2 regions of the Bacillus sp. CIS52 genome follow, and region 2 is predicted to be linked to the other one. Evidence: riboswitches for the same ligand, from Rfam matches in the RefSeq annotation. Region 2 holds a riboswitch; the other holds the start of a gene.

Region 1 (10,332 bases), on a different contig from region 2:
CAGGCCGATGCCGAACAGCGGCACAATAAAGCTCAGCGGGTTAATGAGAAGCAGACATTCCTCAAGAACAGAATTGTTCTGCAGATCAAAACCGAGCTTGTAAACGACGTATGTTTTTATCCACATGAACAGGATGGACAGGCATAAAAACCGATGATTGCTGAAAAAGGATTTCTTCATATGTATGACTCCTCACCCTAAAAGCGAAAGACGCTTTTTGTTTAAGAGATGCGGCCGTGAACCAATTCGTATAAATAATAGCAGGATACAATCGTTAACCCGGCCAGCACAAGCTGCTCCGAAAAGCTCCCCGTCCTCATATAAAGGGGAAGACGGAAGCGGATGGTTGACGGAAACAGCAGTTTAATGCCGTTGACGGTCCATGCGTCAAGCACAAGGTGGCTTGCCATTCCGATCATCAGTCCGGCGGAGATGCTTGGATTCGGGATATAGGCTGCCGTGATGAAAAACATAATTAGCATAAACAGCAGACTGTGTGTAAACGTTCTGTGGCCGAACACCGTGCTTACGATTTTGGACAGAACGGGCAGCGTTCTGCCGATTTTGCTTTTCGTATGGCATATATCGGGAATCAGCGCCCCGAGGGCACCCGCGGAGGTCATAAGGACCGGATCATACCCGTAATAATACGCAATTGCGGAACAAGAAGCGATGCCTCCCATGATGTGTGTTTTTCCTGTCATTTTTCGCTTCTCCTTTTTATTTTTGCCAAAATCCCCTGAATTACAAATATATCAAGAGAATGCATGTTTGATCAACAAACTTTACCTGTTCCGCCAAAAGGAAGGAGGATCGGATTCCGCATATTCTGCCGCGGAAAAAGACACATTATAGGTGTACCTATATTTGATAAAGAGGTGATACAGATGGCTTTCTTTAACAAAGAAAAAGGCAAAAACAGCGATAAAAACAAAAACGTCATTCAAGGTGCGCTTGAGGACGCCGGTGCAGCTCTGAAAGACGATCCGCTTCAAGAAGCTGTTCAAAAGAAAAAAAACAACCGCTGACCATATAAAACGGGTAGGGCGAATGCTCTATCCGTTTTCCGTCTAATTTTTCCCTTTGACAGATCTTTTTATCTCTGATAACCTCTGAGTAGAATTGAATGATAAAAATCCTCACTCTTTCTCGGTGAGGTAGAGGTTGCGCTTGATGATGAGTCGCACATGCCAGGCTGATAAGGGGCCGCAAAACATGTGTTAAAGGCATCAGCGCCGAAGTGTAAAGAAAGCCGATCCTTCTTTATGCTGGGACTGTATCTGAATAAGTGCAGGACTGCCGCGTGCTTTTTCGCGGAGGGCTATCCGGAGATCAAGGGTGTGTGTTTCTTTAAGCATGGACTTTTGTTCAGGCTTTTTTTGTGTGTAAATATGGTCTCGGGGTCTGGTCCGTACGAATGAACAACCAGGAGGTACAGGAATGGAACAGACGAAAAAATGGGGTTTTTGGTTATTAACGGCATTTGTCGTAGGAAATATGGTAGGCTCGGGCATCTTTTCCCTTCCGAGCACGCTCGCAAAAATCGCGAGCCCGTTCGGCGCTACATCGGCATGGCTTTTAACGGGAGCCGGTGTGTTAATGATCGCGCTTGTCTTTGGTCACTTATCCATCCGCAAGCCTGAGCTGACGGCGGGGCCGCAAAGCTATGCGAGAGCGCTGTTCAGCGATCGGAAAAAAGGGAACGCAGCCGGATTCACGATGGTGTGGGGCTATTGGGTTGCGAGCTGGATCAGCAACGTGGCGATCATCACCAGCCTTGCCGGATATTTAACTTCTTTTTTCCCGATTTTAACGGATAAGCGTGAAATGTTTTCAATCGGCGGTCAGGCGGTTACACTTGGCCAGCTGCTGACGTTTGCCGTATGTACGGTTTTATTATGGGGCACTCACACGATTCTCGTCTCCAGCATGAACGGTGCGAGTAAATTAAATTTCGTTACGACGTTTTCAAAAGTATTAGGATTTATCTTCTTTATCATTGCAGGTTTGTTTGTGTTTCAAACGTCGTTTTTCGATCATTTTTATTTTCCGGTTCAAACAGGTCCTCACACGGTTGAGGGAATCGGCGGTCAGGTCCACAATGCGGCGATTTCAACATTATGGGCGTTCGTCGGAATTGAATCGGCAGTCATCTTATCCGGGCGCGCCCGTTCGCAGCGCGACGTGAAACGCGCCACCATTACCGGCTTATTGATTGCGCTCAGCATCTATATCATCGTGACATTGATTACGATGGGCGTGCTTCCGCATGGTAAGCTTGTCGGCTCGGAAAAACCGTTTGTTGACGTATTATACGCGATCGTCGGCAATGCGGGAAGCATCATTATGGCAATTTTGGCGATCCTCTGTCTGTTCGGGACGATGCTCGGCTGGATTCTTCTCGGCTCTGAAGTTCCGTATCAAGCCGCGAAATCAGGAGACTTTCCCGCCGCTTTTGCAAAAACGAATAAACAGGGCAGCCCGGTTGTGTCATTAATCGTCACGAACGTGATGTCACAGATCTTTATCTTTTCGGTTATTTCCCGGACAATCAGTGACGCGTTTACGTTTTTAACAACGGCGGCGACACTCGCTTATCTGATTCCGTATCTCGTATCTGCGTTTTACAGCCTGAAGCTCGTGCTGACGGGTGAAACGTATGACGAAATCAAGGGTTCAAGAGTGAAGGACGGTTTCATTGCTATCCTTGCCTGCATCTATTCTTTTTACGTCATTATTACGGGAACGGCCGATTTAACGACCTTTATTCTCGGGATCGGGCTGTTTTTCGTCGGTTTGCTGTTATATCCTTTCGTTTCAAAGAAATTTGCAAACAACAGACAATCCGTATAAAAAAAAGACATCTCACGTCTGTGGGATGTCTTTTTTTGCGTCAGCGGATTACTTTTTGACGGCGTGTATATAATGAATGGTCTCGAATGCGGTTAAATGGTCAGTGCGCCCGCTGAAAAAACGGTCATTGATTACCGTTGGAGATAAATGTTCATAAATAAGCAGGCCTGATGATTCTAACAGCTTTTCAATTTCTTTATAGCTGAAACACGACAGCATCGGTTCTCCGCCTGCCGCAGCCATTTTCACCATGTTCTCCACTCTGTTTGACAGTCCTTTTTCTTCAAAGAGCGATTCATCCGCATAATCAAACACGACAGAGCTGCCGGGCGGGACTTCGGCAAATAATTGTGTAAGCAGGCGGGCCAGATGCTTTTTCGTAAGATAATATGACACACCGAGCAGGCTGAAAAAGGTTTTTCGGCGGGAAAAACCTTCCTGATTCAGACGGCTGAAAGAAAGCGGAGCCGTAAAGTCCATCGGCGCAAAATGAAGACGGCTCGGGATATCGCGCTCCAGACGTTTTAATCTGCTTAATTTGTCTTCCTGTGAAGCGCGGAGATCCACTTCAAAGATGTCTGTGCTGTTTGTCACCTCGGGATGCCTGAAACAGAAAGTATCCAGCCCTGCGCCGAGGATGACATATTGTTTGGCCCCGAGCTTCACTTCATTCAAAAGCACTTCTTCACAATATGCCGCACGGGCTAACGGTGTAGGAGACAGCTGAACTTGAGTCACCCATTTTAAGATGTCATCCGGTTTGCCTTGAAGCTTCCGGGCCATGTCTTTGCTGAAAAATGATATACCTTGAATCAAATGATCGCTGATGTCCGACAGCTCTTTTTCAGATAAAAGATCTTGTGCCAAGAAATCATCAAATATCACCGGTGTGTCGTATTTACTGTGGTACGCCCTTACGAAAGCCGACAGCAGGGAAGTCATACTCGCTTTATTTTCTCTCATATTAAAGATCCTCCGTTATTTACATCAATCTTCGGCCGGGAGAATCTCATTATACAAGTTAATCCAAAAATGTAAATTATAGAATAAATAAATTTTTTTGTCAAGTTTTTGGCGTCATAAAAAGCCGCTGTGACAGCGGCTCCCGGGTTACTTTGTTAAGCTTTTTGTGATGTAGTCGAGCTGGCCTTCGAGTGAGATCGGGTCTGAGAAATAGAAGCCGATCGGATCAATGTGATAGACATGGTGTTGCTTGACGGCATCGAGATTCTTCCAGATTGAACTGTCAAGCACGCCTTTGTCGTCACCGCCGGCCTGCCATGGCCCCATAAAGATATAGTCTCCCGCGAAGTCAGGCAGTTTTTCAAGTGAAATGCTGGCGTAGCCCGGCCCTTGATTAATGGCTTTTTCCTTCGTCAGTTTTGTGGCTTTCAGCCCGAGTTTGTCATAAATGATGCTTCCGCCGCGGCCGAAGTCTTTACCGAATACATAGATGTCTTTTCCGTTTGTCTGCATGATGGAGATGGTTTTTGAGCCGACCGCTTTTTGAACTTTTGTTTTAGCGGCAGCGGTTTTCTTATCCCATTCAGCCAGCCATTTATCTGCTTTATCTTCAGTGCCTGTCATTTTCGCAAACTCTTTGAATTGATCAATGTTGCTGAGCTTGTCATATTTAATGGCGATGGTCGGCGCGATTTTTTCCAGTTTTTCAATATCGGCGCCTTGTGTCGTCCAGACAACGATTAAATCAGGCTTTAAGTCAATGATTTTCTCAACGGACATGCCGTTGCCGATGTTTGTCACACCGTTTGTTTTCCCTTTGTAATAAGGGTTTTTAAATACGTTTTGCGGCGCGCCGACAACATTGATGCCGAGCTGTTTGAAGTCGCCGTAGTAGCCGTCAGCCATGACGACGACACGTTTCGGGTGCTTCGGAATTTTAATATTGCCGTTTTCGGCTTTATAAGTGACGGTTTCTCCTTTTTCAGAAGAGCCTTTCGTGTCTGAAGAATTTCCGCATGCGGCCAAAGCGGCGATGAGCAGCACGGCAATCAGCGCAGCGCCGATTTTCTTGTATGTATGGAACATCTGACATTCCTTCTTTCATAAAAAAATAGTGATAAAGAGAATCATTATCAGTGTGATTATATCACTGCTTTTATAGAGAAGCACGCTCTTTTTAAAGAAAAGCTTTCTTTTATGATATGAAATTAGGTCTATTAAAAGAGAAGATAAAAGTGCTATACTGAAACAAGTCATTGATAATCATTATCATTACCATTCTTGTTTTGAGAAAGGAAGAACGAGTGTTGGGTCTATTAAAAAAGAAGCAGACAATGACGGCTCAAGGGGCATCAGGGAGCGAAATCCAGTGGACGGCGCGTTCATTCCGGGCGGCTGTGCTGTTGTGTGCCGGTATTGCGGTTTTATTGATCGGCGCGGCCTTGTCTGTTTCCATCGGAGCTGCCGATATTCATCTGCGGACGGTGTGGGATGCTCTCTTTCACTTTCAGCCGCAAAATACATCTCATCAAATCATACGCGATCTGAGGCTGCCGAGAACTGCCGCCGCCGCGCTCGTCGGGGCTTTTTTAGCTGTGTCCGGGGCGATCATGCAGGGGCTGACGCGGAACCCGCTTGCTGAGCCTTCCATTATGGGCGTGACGTCGGGGTCGGGTTTTGCGATCGCTTTGGCATTTGCTTTTTTTCCGGGGCTCTCTGCCGCAGGGCTTGTTTTGTGGTCCTTTATGGGAGCGGGAATCGGGGCGCTCATTGTGTTTGGCATCGGCCTATTTTCAAAAGGCGGGCTGACACCGGTGAAGCTCGCGCTGGCCGGTACGGCGGTCGGCTATTTCTTAACGGGGCTTTCAAGCGCGATTGCGATCCGTTTTGATGTCGCTCAGGATGTGAAGTTCTGGTATGCCGGAGGAGTCGCGTCCGTGAAATGGGAGGGCGTCCAGCTGCTTTTGGCAGTCGGCGCCATCGGGCTTTTGCTCGCATTTCTGATTGCGCGCTCAGTGACGGTGCTGAGCTTGGGTGAGGAGCTTGCGAAAGGGCTCGGGCAGTACACGGCGCTTGTGAAAGTCATCGGAATGGTTGTCGTTGTCCTCTTGACGGGGGCTTCAGTCTCAGTCGCCGGAGCCATTTCTTTTATCGGCTTGGTGATTCCGCACATCACCCGTTTTTTAGTCGGTGTAGATTACAGATGGATTATTCCTTGTTCGGCGGTATTCGGCGCCGTTTTGTTAGTCTTCAGTGACATTGCGGCCAGACTCGTCAATGCGCCGTTTGAAACACCGGTCGGCGCTTTAACGGCCCTTATCGGCGTTCCCTTTTTCTTTTATTTGGCGCGCAGGGAAAGGAGAGGGCTGTAATGAATGTGAAATCGAAAAAACCGCTGGCGGTTATAGCCGTTACGTTTTTGCTCATATGCATCGTCTTTTTTATCAGCTTAAATATGGGTGTAATCCGGATTGCGCCTTTCGATGCGTTACGTGTCTTTTTCGGACAGGGGGATGCCCGGGATCAGCTCGTTTTATTTGAATTCAGACTGCCGCGCATGGTGCTGTCATTGCTGGTCGGGGCCGGAATCGCGGTTTCAGGCGCGATTTTTCAAAGCGTGTCTCAAAATGACTTGGCGGAGCCGGGCATTCTCGGTATCAACGCCGGAGCGTCTTTGGCGGTCGTTCTGTTTATCTTCTTTTTCCAAGGGTCTGCTGCTGATTTAAGCATGTTCAGTACATGGCTGCTTCCGGTGAGCGCTTTGGCGGGGGCTTTTCTGGCTGTACTGCTCATCTATGTGCTCGCTTGGAAAAAAGGTGTTTCGCCTGTCCGGCTCATTTTGGTCGGGATCGGCGTTAATGCGGGGTTTAATGCGCTTCTCTTGATTTTTCAGCTGAAAATGGACCCGCGGGACTTCATGCAGGCGCTTGTATGGATTTCCGGTTCGATTTGGAATGCCAATTGGAAAATGGTGCTGTCCATTTTGCCGTGGCTGCTGGTTCTTTTGCCGTTCAGCCTCTATAAAGCGAGATATTTAAACGTGCTCCAGCTCGGTGACCAGCTGGCGGCGGGACTCGGCACCCGGGTCGAAAAGGAACGGCGCATTCTGCTGTTTTCAGCTGCCGCCTTGGCCGCGTCATGTGTTGCGGCAGCCGGCGGAATCGCTTTTCTCGGATTGATTGCCCCGCATTTGGCCAGAAGGCTTACCGGGCCGCGCCACCAGACGCTTATCCCGGTTTCGGCTTTAATCGGCGCATTTTTATTTCTGCTCGCTGATACGCTGGCGAGAAATGTGCTTGCGCCGTCCGAGGTTCCGGTCGGCTTGGTGATTTCCGTGCTCGGAGCGCCGTATTTTGTATATTTGCTGATGAAAACGAAATAGAGGAAGGAGACTGCCGCGATGAACTCATTATCGGCGGAACAGCTTACTGTCGGTTATGGAGACCGTCTGATAGCGAAAGAATTGGACATCGCCATACCGAAAGGGAAAATAACAACGCTGATCGGCCCAAACGGATGCGGAAAATCGACGGTTCTTAAGACGATGTCAAGAATCATGAAACCGAAATCCGGCGCCGTTTATTTAAACGGACAGGCGATCATGCAAAAATCCACGAAGGACATCGCCAAGGAAATGGCCATCCTTCCGCAGACGCCTGAAGCGCCGAGCGGGCTGACGGTATACGAACTTGTTTCTTACGGCAGGTTTCCGCATCAGTCCGGAATGGGCCGCTTGAGTGATAAAGACCGTGATATGATCAAATGGGCGCTTGAAGAGACGGGGATGGCCGAATTTTACGACCGGCCGATCGAAGCGCTTTCCGGAGGACAGCGGCAGCGTGTGTGGATCGCCATGGCGCTCGCTCAGGAAACGGAGCTGCTGCTTCTTGATGAACCGACCACTTATTTAGATCTCGCCCATCAGCTTGAAATTCTGCAGCTGTTGGACAAATTAAACAAAGAGCAGGGGCGCACGATTTTAATGGTTATTCATGATCTGAACCATGCCGCCCGTTTTTCCCATTATATGATTGCGCTGAAAAAAGGGCGCGTCATCAAGGAAGGGACGGCGGAGGAAGTCATGACGCCCGGCATATTGGAAGACGTGTTTCAGATTGACGCACAGATCGTTAAAGATCCGCGCACGAACAAACCCGTCTGCTTGACATACGATTTAATCCGGCATGAAAGTGCCACGGTATGACGGTAAAAACGCAGAACCATTTCGGTCTGCGTTTTTTTATTGCGCCCGGGGCTGCTTTTGCCCGGAGACGCATTTATCCAAAACGAAAAAAACCCCCGCCACAATCAGCTCCTCGGTCGTTGACAGCCAAATCTTTTCAATCATTTTATCCGTCGTATACGCAGTCATCCAGAGGAACAGCAGCTGAACGGTGCTGGCTAAAAGAAGAAAAGGCAGCCTGCCCGTCCTAAAAAAAGTAAAGCTATGTATCATCAGCCGCTCAAGCGGTTCAAAACATAAACCGAGAAGAATAAAAAGCACGGAAAAAAGCAGGACGTACGCTATTGATCCGTAGCTCGTCCCGGCTAATGAAAAAACGGTCATCATCACGATGAAATACCCGAATAATACGGCGGCCGCTGCCAGGGCATACCTGAGCACCTGGAGAAAAAACAATTTCGGCCCGTTTTGATTGATCATCTGCTCAGCTCCTTTTTACACAGAGGAGACTTGCAGAGACGGACTCTGCAAGTCGGTGTGTGTCTTCAGCATTTCTTTTTGACGACAGGGTGTTTCTCTTTCGAAAGAATATCCGTAAAGTCTTTGCCCAGATCCAGATGCTGCTGGACGAATTTCTCAGGAAGCATGGCGAGCCATTGGTTCAGAGACACGTCGGCGTAGTGGTCATCCTTGAAGATTTCCAAGAAGACGAGCGGCTCATCCCCCAGATTCTCTACATAATGGCCCATGGCGAACGGAACGTAGCCGACATCTCCGGCCTGATAGTTGAAAGTTCTCGCATGGCCGTCCGAAGCAAACACCGTCATTCGTCCTTTACCGGAAATATAATACTGCCATTCATGCGTATTCGGATGCCAATGCAGCTCTCTCATTGCGCCCGGTTCGACCACGACAAGCGCTGAAGCGATCGTTTTGGACACTTTGAAATTTGTGGAATCCGCAATATATACTTTGCCGCCGTCCGTTTCAGCAGTCGGACCTTCATCCAGCAGACGGTAGGTGAACGGGTAAGGCACCTCGCCGTTCGGTCCTTCCACAATGTCATCTTTCAGCTTGCCGGGAACAGGTTCTTCAAAGATATATTTTTCTTTCCCCGGCAGTCCGGCAAGGTCTTTTTCTGAAACCCCGAAGTTGCTGGCGATGACATCAAGCGGTGTGTGGGCAAGCCAGTCAGTTACTTGGAACGTGCTGTTTTCTGAGAATGAACCGTCATCAAAGACTAAAAGGAATTCACAGCCTTCTTTCAGCGCCTGAATGGAGTGCGGCAGGCCTGATGGGAAATACCACAGATCTCCTTCTTTCACGTCATCAATAAAACTGCGTCCCTGTTCATCAACAATTGTGACCCGCGCTTTGCCCGTCAGCATATATGCCCATTCCGCTTCTTTATGCCAATGCAGCTCACGGATGGCGCCCGGTTTTAAACGCATGTTGACAGATGCGAGATTTTTAGAAATCGGCAGCTCGCGGACGGTTACCTCACGTGCGTATCCGCCCTTTTCCAGCCGGTTATGCACATCTGAGAAAGAGAATTTCATATTATCCACCGTGCCGTGATCCGTTTCCGGCGGCGTCAGCATATCCGGATTTTGGCGGTCTCTTTCCAGGTTGCGCGGTATCGTGACGGTCGCTCCTTTGTCTCCTCTGATCGGCTGCGGGATATTGCAGTTGTTTTCTTTTGACATGTAAATCGTCTCCTCTCAAGCTTTGGTTTTCAGAAAGAGAATGTGAAAGGCCTTTCGTTTTCCCTTCTGCTTTGTTAAGTGATGCGTCCTGATGAAAAGTCAACTTCGTGTGAAAATTAATTTTTCATTTTCTGGTCTTTCAGCTCCGCCATCAGCTCGATCAGGGCGTCAAACTTCTTCTCAAACCGTGTGAGAAGATACATGGCAATCAGAGCCGGAAAGCCGAGATTGCCGATCTGTCTGACAACTTCTTCTATAAAAACCTGATCCATCACCAGCCACCTCCTGACTTGACCTGCAGTCATGTATATAAGTGAAAGAACGTGCTGCTCTTGTAAACCTGATATCCGGGCGAGAGTCTTTTTTTGTTCCGGCAAAACCGGGACATAAGGAGTGTGAAACCTTAGTCGGAAAGGAGTAGTTTACTTTTTTTTGCTTTCTTTCATTTAATTTAAATAGGAGGCGGTTTTATGGACTATCAAGTTCTTTTACGGTCAAAATGCAAGGAAATCATGAAACATCCGATCGTCAAACATTTCTTGAGTGACCCTAAGCATTACGAGAAATTTAAAAATGTGCTCGAACATTCAGACGAGAAGGATGCAAAATCACTGGACGAACATTTTA
Region 2 (10,332 bases):
GACGGCGCCGCTTCACACATCGCTTTTACAGGCGGCTGGTTTGCTAAAAAGTCGCCTCCGTAAACCGTGTCATCAAAATGCTCAAACGGAGAGTCTCCTTCCCCTTTTGTGTTGACAGCTCCGTTTATCCCGCCCTGCGCGCAGACCGAGTGAGAGCGTTTGACCGGAACGATGGAAAACAATTTAACGGCCGTGCCTGATTCCGCTGCTTTAATTGTCGCCATGAGGCCGGCAAGACCCCCGCCGACTACGATAATGCTTGATTGACTCATGATAGCCCCTCTCCCTCTAGTAATCTCTAGTTCTCTTACACAAACGCAAAAATCGCTTTTAGACCCACGTATGAAAGCGCTAAAAATATAATCAGCGTCACGTAAGTCGAAATTCTTTGAGAACGCGGCGTGACCGTGATCCCCCATGTGACCGCAAAAGACCATAAGCCGTTTGAAAAGTGAAAAATGACTGATAAAACGCCTACAATATAAAATCCGAGCATAAACGGCGAGCTCAGAATATTCGCCATCATATCGAAGTTGACTTCAGCGCCCATCTGTGCGGCAATCCGCGTCTGCCACACATGCCAGCTGACGAAAATAAGGGTGAGAATACCGGTGACACGCTGAAGCACAAACATCCAGTTTCTGAAATAGCTGTAGTGGCCAGCGTTGTTTTTCGCAGTAAATGCTATGTACACACCGTAAACCGCATGATAAATTAAAGGTAAGAAAATAATAAAAATTTCTAACGCATACCTGAACGGCAGACTGTCCATAAAGCCGGCCGCCTTGTTAAACGCATCCGCTCCCCTTGCGGCAAATTGGTTGACGACTAAATGCTGGATCAAAAAGATGCCGACCGGAATCACACCGAGCAAGGAATGCAATCTTCGAAAATAAAACTCTCTGTTCCCAGACATTACTTTACCCCCTGTTTGATTTAAGTGCGAAATGTGCTAAAATCTCTGCCCCCACTTCGTTTCAATTGTAAGCACTTTATTAAAATTTATTGACAATTTCATTTTACTCCTCCCTCAAAAGGGCGTCAAGAAAACGTGTACATAAATTATAATTTTCGGAATTGATTATTTGACGTGAAAATTTTATTTTCCTGCAATACCTTTCTCACTTTTTTTCACGTGTTTTATAGGATCATCCTGTAATCCTCCCCCCTGTTTAAGCTATAATAAACGAAGGAGAGAGGGGAATACATAATATGAAGAATAATTATGAAGCAGCTTTAGAACCTTTAACTGAACTCGGCGTCAGCGCATACGGCTACGAATTAATCCGGGAAATCGTGCTTCCGGATATCCTCGGCCCGGAGCATTCGTCCATGATGTATTGGGCAGGGAAACGCCTCGCCCGCAAATTTCCTCTTCAATCATGGGAAGAAATCCCCGCCTTTTTTGAAAAAGCCGGCTGGGGAACTTTGACAAACACAGGATCAAAAAAGCAAGAGCTGGAATTTGAACTGGAAGGGCCGCTCGTATCCAGCAGGCTCAAACACCAGAAAGAGCCGTGTTTTCAGCTTGAAGCCGGTTTTATAGCCGAACAGATTCAATTGATGAACGATCAGATTGCAGAATCTTATGAACAGGTCAAAAAGAGAGCGGATAAAGTCGTCCTGACCGTGAAATGGGATATGAAGGACCCTGTATAATTGAAAAAAGGCGGTGACTCAAAAGTCCCGCCTTTTTGCCTGCCCGTTTATACGGCAGACGGCTGTTTAGAAAGCTCAAACGCATCATGAAGCGCTTCGACGGCTTTCACCATATCATTGTCACTGACAACCGCTGATACTTTTATTTCAGATGTGCTGACCATTTTGACTTGTACATTTTTTTCCGCCAGTACGGCAAACATGTCCGCGGCGACGCCGGGATTAGAGACCATGCCTGATCCGACAATGGATACTTTCGCCAGCTTTCTTTCAGTTTCGATTTTTTCATAGTCAAGCGCGTTTTTATATTCTTCAAGCACAGCGACCGTTTGCGCGGAATCTTCCGTTTTCACTGAGAAAGAAATGTCTGCTTCCCCATTATCCGCTTGTGTCTGAATAATGATGTCAACGTTGATGTTTCGTTTCGCCAGCGCGGTGAAGATCGTTGAAAGTGTTGTCAGCCCGCTTGCAAGGCCCGTGACGGATACCCTTGTAATCTGGTCTTCAAATGCAATTCCTCTGACGATTAAATTCTGCTCCATTGATGATTCCTCCTCAATTAATGTTCCAGCTTCATGTTCCGTGCTTGACCGCACTTCCAAAGGCACTTGATAGTTTTTCGCGAACTCAACCGCCCGCGGATGAAGAACACCCGCTCCGAGATTTGCAAGCTCCAGCATTTCATCATAAGAAATTCCCGCCAGTTTTCTCGCTGACCGGACGTACCGCGGATCTGTCGTAAACACGCCCGGAACGTCCGTGTAAATGTCGCATTTATCCGCTTTTAAAGCTGCGGCAAGAGCGACCGCCGTCGTATCGGAACCGCCCCGTCCGAGCGTCGTGATGCCGCCGTCTTCGGTTACTCCCTGAAAACCGGCGACAACTGTAATCCTGCCTTCTGCAAGCTGCGCCTGAATTGCGGTGATATCAATATCCGTAATTCTCGCATTGCCGTGGACGGCCTCCGTGCGGACACCCGCCTGCCAGCCCGTATAAGAGACGGCGTCATATCCTTTTTCCTGAAGCGCCATGGCCAAAAGCGAAATCGTGACCTGCTCTCCCGTAGACAGAAGCATATCCATCTCGCGTCTGCTTGGCTCAGATGTAATTTCCGCCGCCAGATTGACGAGCGCGTCGGTTGATTTTCCCATTGCCGAAACGACGACAACGACGTCATGGCCTTTTTTCTTTTCAACAATAGCGCGATTTGCGGCATTTTGAATTTTTTCGGCAGAGCCGACGGAAGTGCCTCCGAATTTTTGTACGATAAGACCCATACTAGACCACCCTTTACATTTTGGTTCGTGCGGGTGAGGAGAAAAGAGCGTTGTGTCCACAATAAAAAAAGCAATGAGAGGAATAGCTCTCATTGCTTTTTCATATCATTACGATTGATTATGAACAACGAGATAGCCCTCCAAGAAAATGAATTCTTGACAGCTTTACATTTATTTAATGCAAAGCCAGCAAAGCACACCGATGGGATGTGTTTCACTTCGGCGAACTCCCCTTTCAGCCTTTTTCGCAGAATCCATCATTCTCCAAAGGCATACTATTGAAGTTCGCACCTCTATCTTCACCATATAACACGATCTTATGAAATTAGTTCACATTCTAGCAGACTTTTCAGAAAAGCACAATACTATTTTTTCAATTTTTCAAACAGCAGCTGAGCGGCCGCAGCCGGCACACCGGCTTTTTTGATATCGTCAAGACTTGCTTCCTTCATCTTTTTGACAGAACCGAAATGCTTTAAGAGCATTTTTTTGCGTTTTTCGCCGATCCCCGGGATATCATCCAATACGGATTGAAAGGCGCTTTTTCCCCGGATCTGTCTGTGAAAGCTGATCGCAAAACGGTGAACTTCATCCTGAATGCGCTGAAGCAGGTAAAATTCCTGGCTGTTCCGCTCCAGAAATACCGGTTCAAGCGGGTCGCCGATCAGAAGGTTGGATGTTCGGTGTTTATCATCTTTCGCCAATCCCGCTACCGGGACATCAAGGCCGAGCTCATTCTCAAGCACGTCGCGCGCCGCGTTAATCTGCCCTTTTCCGCCGTCAATGATGATTAAATCCGGCAGCGGGAGATTTTCGCGGAGCACCCTCGAATATCTTCTTCTGACGACTTCTCTCATTGATCCGTAATCGTCGGGCCCTGTTACGGTTTTAATTTTATATTTGCGGTATTCCTTTTTATTCGGTTTTCCGTCAATAAAGACAATCATAGCCGATACAGGGTTTGTGCCTTGAATATTGGAGTTGTCAAACGCTTCAATCCGGTGCGGCGTGTAAATGTTCAATGCTTCGCCGAGCCGTTCGGCTGCTCCGATTGACCGTTCCTCATCCCGCTCGATTAATGAGAACTTTTCCCGCAGGGCGATTTTCGCGTTTTTGTGAGCAAGCAGAAGCAGTTCTTTTTTCGGGCCTTTTTTCGGCTGATGCACGGCGGTTTCCAAAAGCTCGCTGATCATATCTCTGTCAACGCTGTCAGGCACCAGAATTTCCTTAGGCAGAAAGTGATTGTTTTTCGAATAGAACTGGCCGATGAAGGTCAGAAATTCTTCATCCGCTTCCTGGTACATCGGAAACATGCTGACATCGCGTTCGATCAGCTTTCCTTGGCGTATGAAAAAGACTTGGACGCACATCCAGCCTTTATCGTACGCATAAGCGAACACATCGCGGTCCAGAAGGTCATTCATGGTCATTTTCTGCTTTTCCATCGTCGATTCGATGTAAGCAAGCTGATCGCGGAATTCTTTAGCCCGTTCAAATTCAAGCTTTTCCGCCGCCTCTGCCATTTTCTCTTCAAGCTCTTTTTTGACCTCGTTATGCCCTCCCTTTAAAAAGCGGGTGATGTCTTCCACAAGCTCGCGGTTTGTCTCCTCGGAAATATCCTTTACACATGGAGCGAGGCATTGTCCGAGATGGTAATAGAGACAGACACGGTCCGGAAGATTCGAGCACTTCCTGAGCGGATAAAGGCGGTCCAGCAGTTTTTTCGTTTCCCGCGCCGCCTGTACATTCGGGTACGGGCCGAAATAGCGCCCTTTGTCTTTTTTGACATTGCGGGTGACAATAAGCCGCGGATGGCGTTCATGGGTGATTTTAATAAAGGGATAGGTTTTATCATCTTTCAGCATGACATTGTATTTCGGATCGTATTTTTTAATCAGATTCATTTCCAAAATAAGCGCTTCAAGATTGGAGGAAGTCACGATATATTCAAAGTCCTCAATCTCCGTCACAAGCCTTTGGGTTTTTGCATCGTGAGAACCGGTGAAATAGGATCTCACCCTGTTTTTCAGCACTTTCGCTTTCCCCACGTAGATGACTGTTTTCTGACGGTCTTTCATTAAATAACAGCCCGGCTGATCGGGAAGGAGGGCCAGCTTTTCTTTCAGTTGTTTATTCATACGTTACCCTTCCTTACATTCATTTCTTGTGTCCATTCAGTGTATCACGAACATTTGTTTTTCTCCATTCTCAGCTTTTGGAAGATCAAAAAAGGCGATCCCTTTTAAAGGAATCGCCCTGCCGTAGCCGTAACAGAAACTTTCGGCTTACAGATGTTTGTTTACAAGCTCTTCAAGGGCTTCTTTCGGTTTGAAGCCGACAGATGTTTCAACCACTTCTCCGTCTTTTAACACAAGAAGTGTCGGGATGCTCATGACGCCGTATTTACCGGCAGTTTCTTGGTTTTCATCCACGTCGATTTTGACGATTTTCAGTTTGTCTCCCATTTCTTGATCAAGCTCTTCAAGAACGGGCGCGATCATTTTACAAGGTCCGCACCAAGGAGCCCAGAAATCAGCTAATACGACACCTTCACTTGTTTCAGCTGAGAACGATTGATCAGTTGCTTTTACGATAGCCATTTGTTATTCCTCCAATGTCAAATGATGATTTTTAGTATAGCATCTCCCATTCGTTCATGCTAATTTAATGCTTATATTATTTTCTCCCGAACCCGCCGAAAATAATCTTATTTATAGAATGTATGATAACCGATCAGCAGGCGTTCAAAACTTAAGATGGACCCGCCGGCAGCGTGATTAATACAACCGCCATCGGAGGAAGCTCCGCCTCCAGATTTCCGCTCTTCTGCGTAAACCCGGAAAACGGCTTCGGTTTGACGTTTTCCGGGCTGCTGAATGTATTGCGAGCATTCATTTTTTCAGCATGCAGAATCGTCGCGGAAGGCTTCCCTGTCTTTTTTATGCCCCGCAGTTCAATCTTCACGTCAGCTTTGTGCAGGTGATCGATATTGCAAATGCTGATATGTATGCCGCCGTTTTTCTGTTTGGACGCCGAAATGCTGACTTGCGGGAGCCGGCCGTCTTTCCATTCGTATTCGGCCGCTTTTGTTTCTGCGGCCAAAAGAGAAGCGTCCTGATGAACCTTAAACATATCAAACACATGATATGTCGGCGTCAGCAGCATATTTTTGCCTTCTGTCAGGATCATTGCCTGAAGCACGTTGACGGTTTGCGCGATATTGGCCATCTGCACACGGTCTGCGTGCTGATGAAAAATGTGAAAATGTGTGGCGGCGACAAGCGCGTCGCGGATCGTATTTTGCTGATACAAAAAGCCCGGATTCGTGCCAGGCTCAGGATCAAGCCATGTGCCCCATTCATCAATGATCAGACCGACTCTTTTTTCCGGATCGTACTGATCCATAATGGCGCTGTGCCTTGTAATCAATTCATCCATATGAGCCGCTTTTTTCATCGTGATGAACCATTCATCTTCCGTAAATTCGGTCGCTGACCCTTTTCCCTTCCAGAAGTCGCCCGGTATTGTGTAATAATGCAGGCTCAGCCCGTCCATGAGATCAGCGGCTTTTTTCATTAATGTTTCTGTCCAGCGGTAATCGTCGACATTCGCACCGCCGGCAATTTTATAGATTTCATTCCCGCTGTAATTGCGGACATACGTTTGAAAGTTCCGGTAAAGGTCGGCATAATACTCAGGATGCATGTTTCCGCCGCAGCCCCAGTTCTCATTTCCTATACCGAAATATTTGAGCTTCCACGGTTTTTCCCGCCCGTTTTCCTTTCTCCAGTCGGACATCGGCGTGCCCGCTTCAAACGTCATGTATTCAATCCAATCAGCCATTTCCTTAACCGTTCCGCTGCCGACGTTTCCGGCGATGTACGGTTCGCAGCCGAGCAGTTCACAAAGCATCATAAATTCGTGCGTGCCGAATTCGTTTGAATCAATCGTTCCGCCCCAATGGGTATTCAGCATGGTTTTTCGTTCCCCTACGCCGTTTGCCCAATGATATTCATCAGCAAAACAGCCGCCGGGCCATCTGAGAACGGGAATCTGGAGCTGTTTGAGGGCGGAGGCGACATCCGCCCTGATTCCGCCGGTATTCGGAATATCGGAATCTTTTCCGACCCAGATGCCCTCATATATGCCTCTTCCTAAGTGTTCCGCGAAATGTCCGTATATGTTTTTGTTAATGGTTCCCCGTGTGATATCCGTTTGAATGACTGCCGTATTGTGAGACATACTTGATCATTCCTTCCCCTTAATAAGAATGAAAGCACTACAGCCAATCTATGTATCTGGGATGTATGTATGCTGAAAGGATAAGTTTGTAAGCGCTTTACAGAAAGCTTATTATATTGGTTCGTACATGTCAATCTGTTATTTTACCAATACATAATTTGTACGAATCAATCATCACAAACCAAAACCCTCTGACAAATGAAGCCAGAGGGTTTTGGTTATGAATGAATATTGGCCTTTTTAAATTCCTGAGTCAGGAGCGGAACCACTTCGAACAAATCGCCGACAATTCCGTAGTCCGCTATTTTGAATATTTCCGCTTCCGGGTCTTTGTTGATGGCAACGATCACTTTACTGTTTGACATCCCCGCCAAGTGCTGAATCGCTCCGGAAATCCCGCAGGCAATATACAAATCCGGTGTAACGACTTTCCCCGTTTGGCCGATTTGAAGAGAATAGTCGCAATAATCCGCGTCACACGCGCCGCGCGAAGCGCCCACCGCTGCTCCCAGCACTTCGGCAAGTTCTTTTAACGGTTCAAACCCATCTTTACTTTTTACCCCGCGACCGCCCGCAACGATGATTTTCGCTTCTGATAAATCCACGCCGTCCGCTGTTTTTTTAACTACTTCTTCAATGACCGTCCGCAAATCTGCCGGCGGGACCGCAAGCTCTTCAATATCACCCGTGCGGCTTGCATCTCTTTCTAATGCCTGAATGTTATTCGGACGGATTGTCGCCAAGATGAAAGGATCGGTTGAAATCACCTGTTCAAAGGCTTTGCCGGAATAGATCGGTCTTGTAAATACGATGTTGTCTCCGGTAACGCTTACATCCGTGCTGTCTGAAATCAATCCCGTTTCAAACCGTGCCGCAAGCTTCGGTGACAAATCTTTTCCCATAGAAGTATGGCCGAAAATAACCGCATCGGGCTTTTCATTTTCGATCAGATCCCCGAGGACCGCGGCATATCCGTCCGCCGTATACTGAGAAAGTCCCGCTGCATCGGCCGTAAATACTTTATCGGCGCCGTACTGAATGAGTTCTGATGCTGCATCAGCCGCGCCTTTTCCCAACAGCACGCCGATGACATCTCCTCCGCCGGAAATGGTTTTGCCTGCGGCTATGGCTTCAAAGGTGACGTTCCGTAAGGCGCCGTCACGAATTTCTCCGAGTACGATCACTTTTTTTCCCATTCTGACATCCCCCAGTTTCTTTAATATCGGTTTATACGACTTTGGCTTCTTTTCTCAGCAGTGAGACAAGCTCCTTCGCCTGCTCAGCGGCTTCTCCTTCGATCAGTTTGCCCGCTTCTTTTTGCGGCGGGAGAAAACGTTCGATCGTTTTGAGTTTCGGTGCAGCATCATCTTCATCAATGCCGAGGTCATCGAGCTCAAGCTCTTCCAGCGGTTTTTTCTTCGCCTTCATAATGCCCGGAAGCGACGGATAGCGCGGCTCGTTTAAGCCTTGCTGTGCCGTGATGACTAAAGGAAGTGAGGTTTTAATGACTTCGGTATCCCCTTCGTTGTCTTTCTCTGCCACAGCTTCATCGCCGCTGATTGTCAGTTTTGTAATCGTTGTGACGCAAGGAATGTTCAACAGTTCGGCAAGCCTTGGCGCCACTTGGCCGGAACCGCCGTCAATCGCGACATTTCCGCCGAGAATCAGATCATATTCCCGGTCCTTGAAATAGTGATATAAGATCGTGGAAATGGAGTATTGGTCGGGATCGCTCAGGTCATCCTCAATATTGATTAATACCGCCTGGTCGCACCCCATCGCAAGAGCGGTGCGGAGTTCTTTCTCCGCATCTTCTCCGCCGACGGTTACGGCGGTAACAGTTCCGCCATGCTCTTCTTTCAGCTGAATCGCTTCTTCAATGGCGTATTCATCATACGGATTAATGATAAACTCGGCTCCGTCTTCCTGAATCTTTCCTGCTTCAATGACGATTTTCTCTTCTGTGTCAAACGTCCGTTTCATCAGTACAAATAGATTCATATTCTTATCCCCTTTATCTTCGCCCACCGAATTGAGGCTTTCTTTTTTCGAGAAATGCCTGAATGCCTTCTTTTGCGTCTTCTGATGCAAATGCTTCCCCAAAGCGCTTTGCTTCGAGCTTTAAGCCGCCGTCATAAGAATAGACTTTGTTTGAATAAAGAAGTTCAAGCAGGGAAGCCATCGACTGCGGGCTTTTTTCCGCAAACTTGCCCGCTAGCGTTTTCGCCTTTTCCAGCAGCTCCTCTTCATTTTCGGCGCCTATTGTGACAAGCCCGAGGCTGAGCGCTTCTTCTCCGGTCACAGGTTCTGAGGTGCCGATCATCTCAAGCGCTTTCGCCGTGCCGACGTACCGGGGCAGGCGCTGCGTCCCGGCAAAGCCCGGAATAATGCCGAGATTCAGCTCGGGCAGGCCGAGCTTTGCATCCAATGTGGCGATTCTGATATGGCAGGCCATGGCAAGCTCCAGACCGCCGCCGAGCGCAGCGCCGTGAATCGCCGCGATAACGGGCTTCGGAAACCCTTCAATTCTTTCCATCAGCTGCTGGCCTTTATCCGCCATGGCAGAGGATTGCTCAAGATCATCAAGCGACGTAAATTCCTTTATATCGGCGCCCGCCGAAAAAAATTTTCCCTCTCCGCGAATGATGATGCTTCTGACGCTGTCATCTGTTTCACACCGGTCGAACAGACCGGATAATTCAGCTAAAACCGCACCGGACAGCGCGTTGGCCGGCTGATGATTGATGGTGATCACCGCGACAGATTGTTCAACCGCCACTGAAAGGCTGTTCATCCGTCAACCCCCTTTAGTTTTGATGAATCCCTGACACCAACAGTTCCAATACCTTGTCTGACAAATCCGGAAGATCATATTTCTGATCGTTCATCACCCATGTTGTCACTGTTTCATCTATCGTCCCGAATATCATCTGCCGGGCGAGGCGGACGTCGAGATTGTCTTTCCATTCGCCCGACTCGATTCCTTCGGTCAAAATGGTGTCCAGCATGTTTAAATAACCTTTTAAAATATCATTGATTTTCAGGCGCAGCTTGATATTCGACTGTCTGAGCTCAAGCTGGGTCACAATCGCGAGGTGGCGGTCATTGCCGAGCAGTGTGAAGTGCTGCTTAATGACGAGAGCGAGTTTTTCTT

What was found. Region 2 has a riboswitch for lysine ahead of ACH32G_RS10990 (aspartate kinase). Riboswitches for the same ligand answer to the same signal wherever they lie in the genome.
Region 1: it holds a riboswitch for lysine, as region 2 does, so the genes downstream of both, ACH32G_RS08515 (amino acid permease) here and ACH32G_RS10990 (aspartate kinase) in region 2, are expected to answer to the same signal.

The regions. Positions count from the first base shown of each region.
Region 1 covers NZ_JBIUFR010000001.1:1,752,045-1,762,376, forward strand. The annotation lists gene ACH32G_RS08500 (LTA synthase family protein) at 1-180, opposite strand, end outside; gene ACH32G_RS08505 (metal-dependent hydrolase) at 222-704, opposite strand; gene sspJ (small acid-soluble spore protein SspJ) at 888-1,028, shown strand; lysine riboswitch at 1,151-1,332, shown strand; gene ACH32G_RS08515 (amino acid permease) at 1,441-2,853, shown strand; gene ACH32G_RS08520 (class I SAM-dependent methyltransferase) at 2,902-3,816, opposite strand; gene ACH32G_RS08525 (iron-hydroxamate ABC transporter substrate-binding protein) at 3,964-4,902, opposite strand; gene ACH32G_RS08530 (FecCD family ABC transporter permease) at 5,151-6,188, shown strand; gene ACH32G_RS08535 (FecCD family ABC transporter permease) at 6,188-7,198, shown strand; gene ACH32G_RS08540 (ABC transporter ATP-binding protein) at 7,217-8,020, shown strand; gene ACH32G_RS08545 (regulatory YrvL family protein) at 8,057-8,479, opposite strand; gene ACH32G_RS08550 (oxalate decarboxylase family bicupin) at 8,545-9,705, opposite strand; gene ACH32G_RS08555 (YvrJ family protein) at 9,822-9,977, opposite strand; gene ACH32G_RS08560 (sigma-70 family RNA polymerase sigma factor) at 10,218-10,332, shown strand, end outside.
Region 2 covers NZ_JBIUFR010000002.1:215,989-226,320, reverse strand. The annotation lists gene sdhA (succinate dehydrogenase flavoprotein subunit) at 1-272, opposite strand, end outside; gene sdhC (succinate dehydrogenase cytochrome B558) at 308-916, opposite strand; gene ACH32G_RS10995 (YslB family protein) at 1,213-1,659, shown strand; gene ACH32G_RS10990 (aspartate kinase) at 1,707-2,936, opposite strand; lysine riboswitch at 3,062-3,240, opposite strand; gene uvrC (excinuclease ABC subunit UvrC) at 3,302-5,074, opposite strand; gene trxA (thioredoxin) at 5,222-5,536, opposite strand; gene ACH32G_RS10975 (alpha-N-arabinofuranosidase) at 5,688-7,178, opposite strand; gene ACH32G_RS10970 (electron transfer flavoprotein subunit alpha/FixB family protein) at 7,397-8,374, opposite strand; gene ACH32G_RS10965 (electron transfer flavoprotein subunit beta/FixA family protein) at 8,406-9,179, opposite strand; gene ACH32G_RS10960 (enoyl-CoA hydratase) at 9,193-9,972, opposite strand; gene ACH32G_RS10955 (TetR/AcrR family transcriptional regulator) at 9,986-10,332, opposite strand, start outside.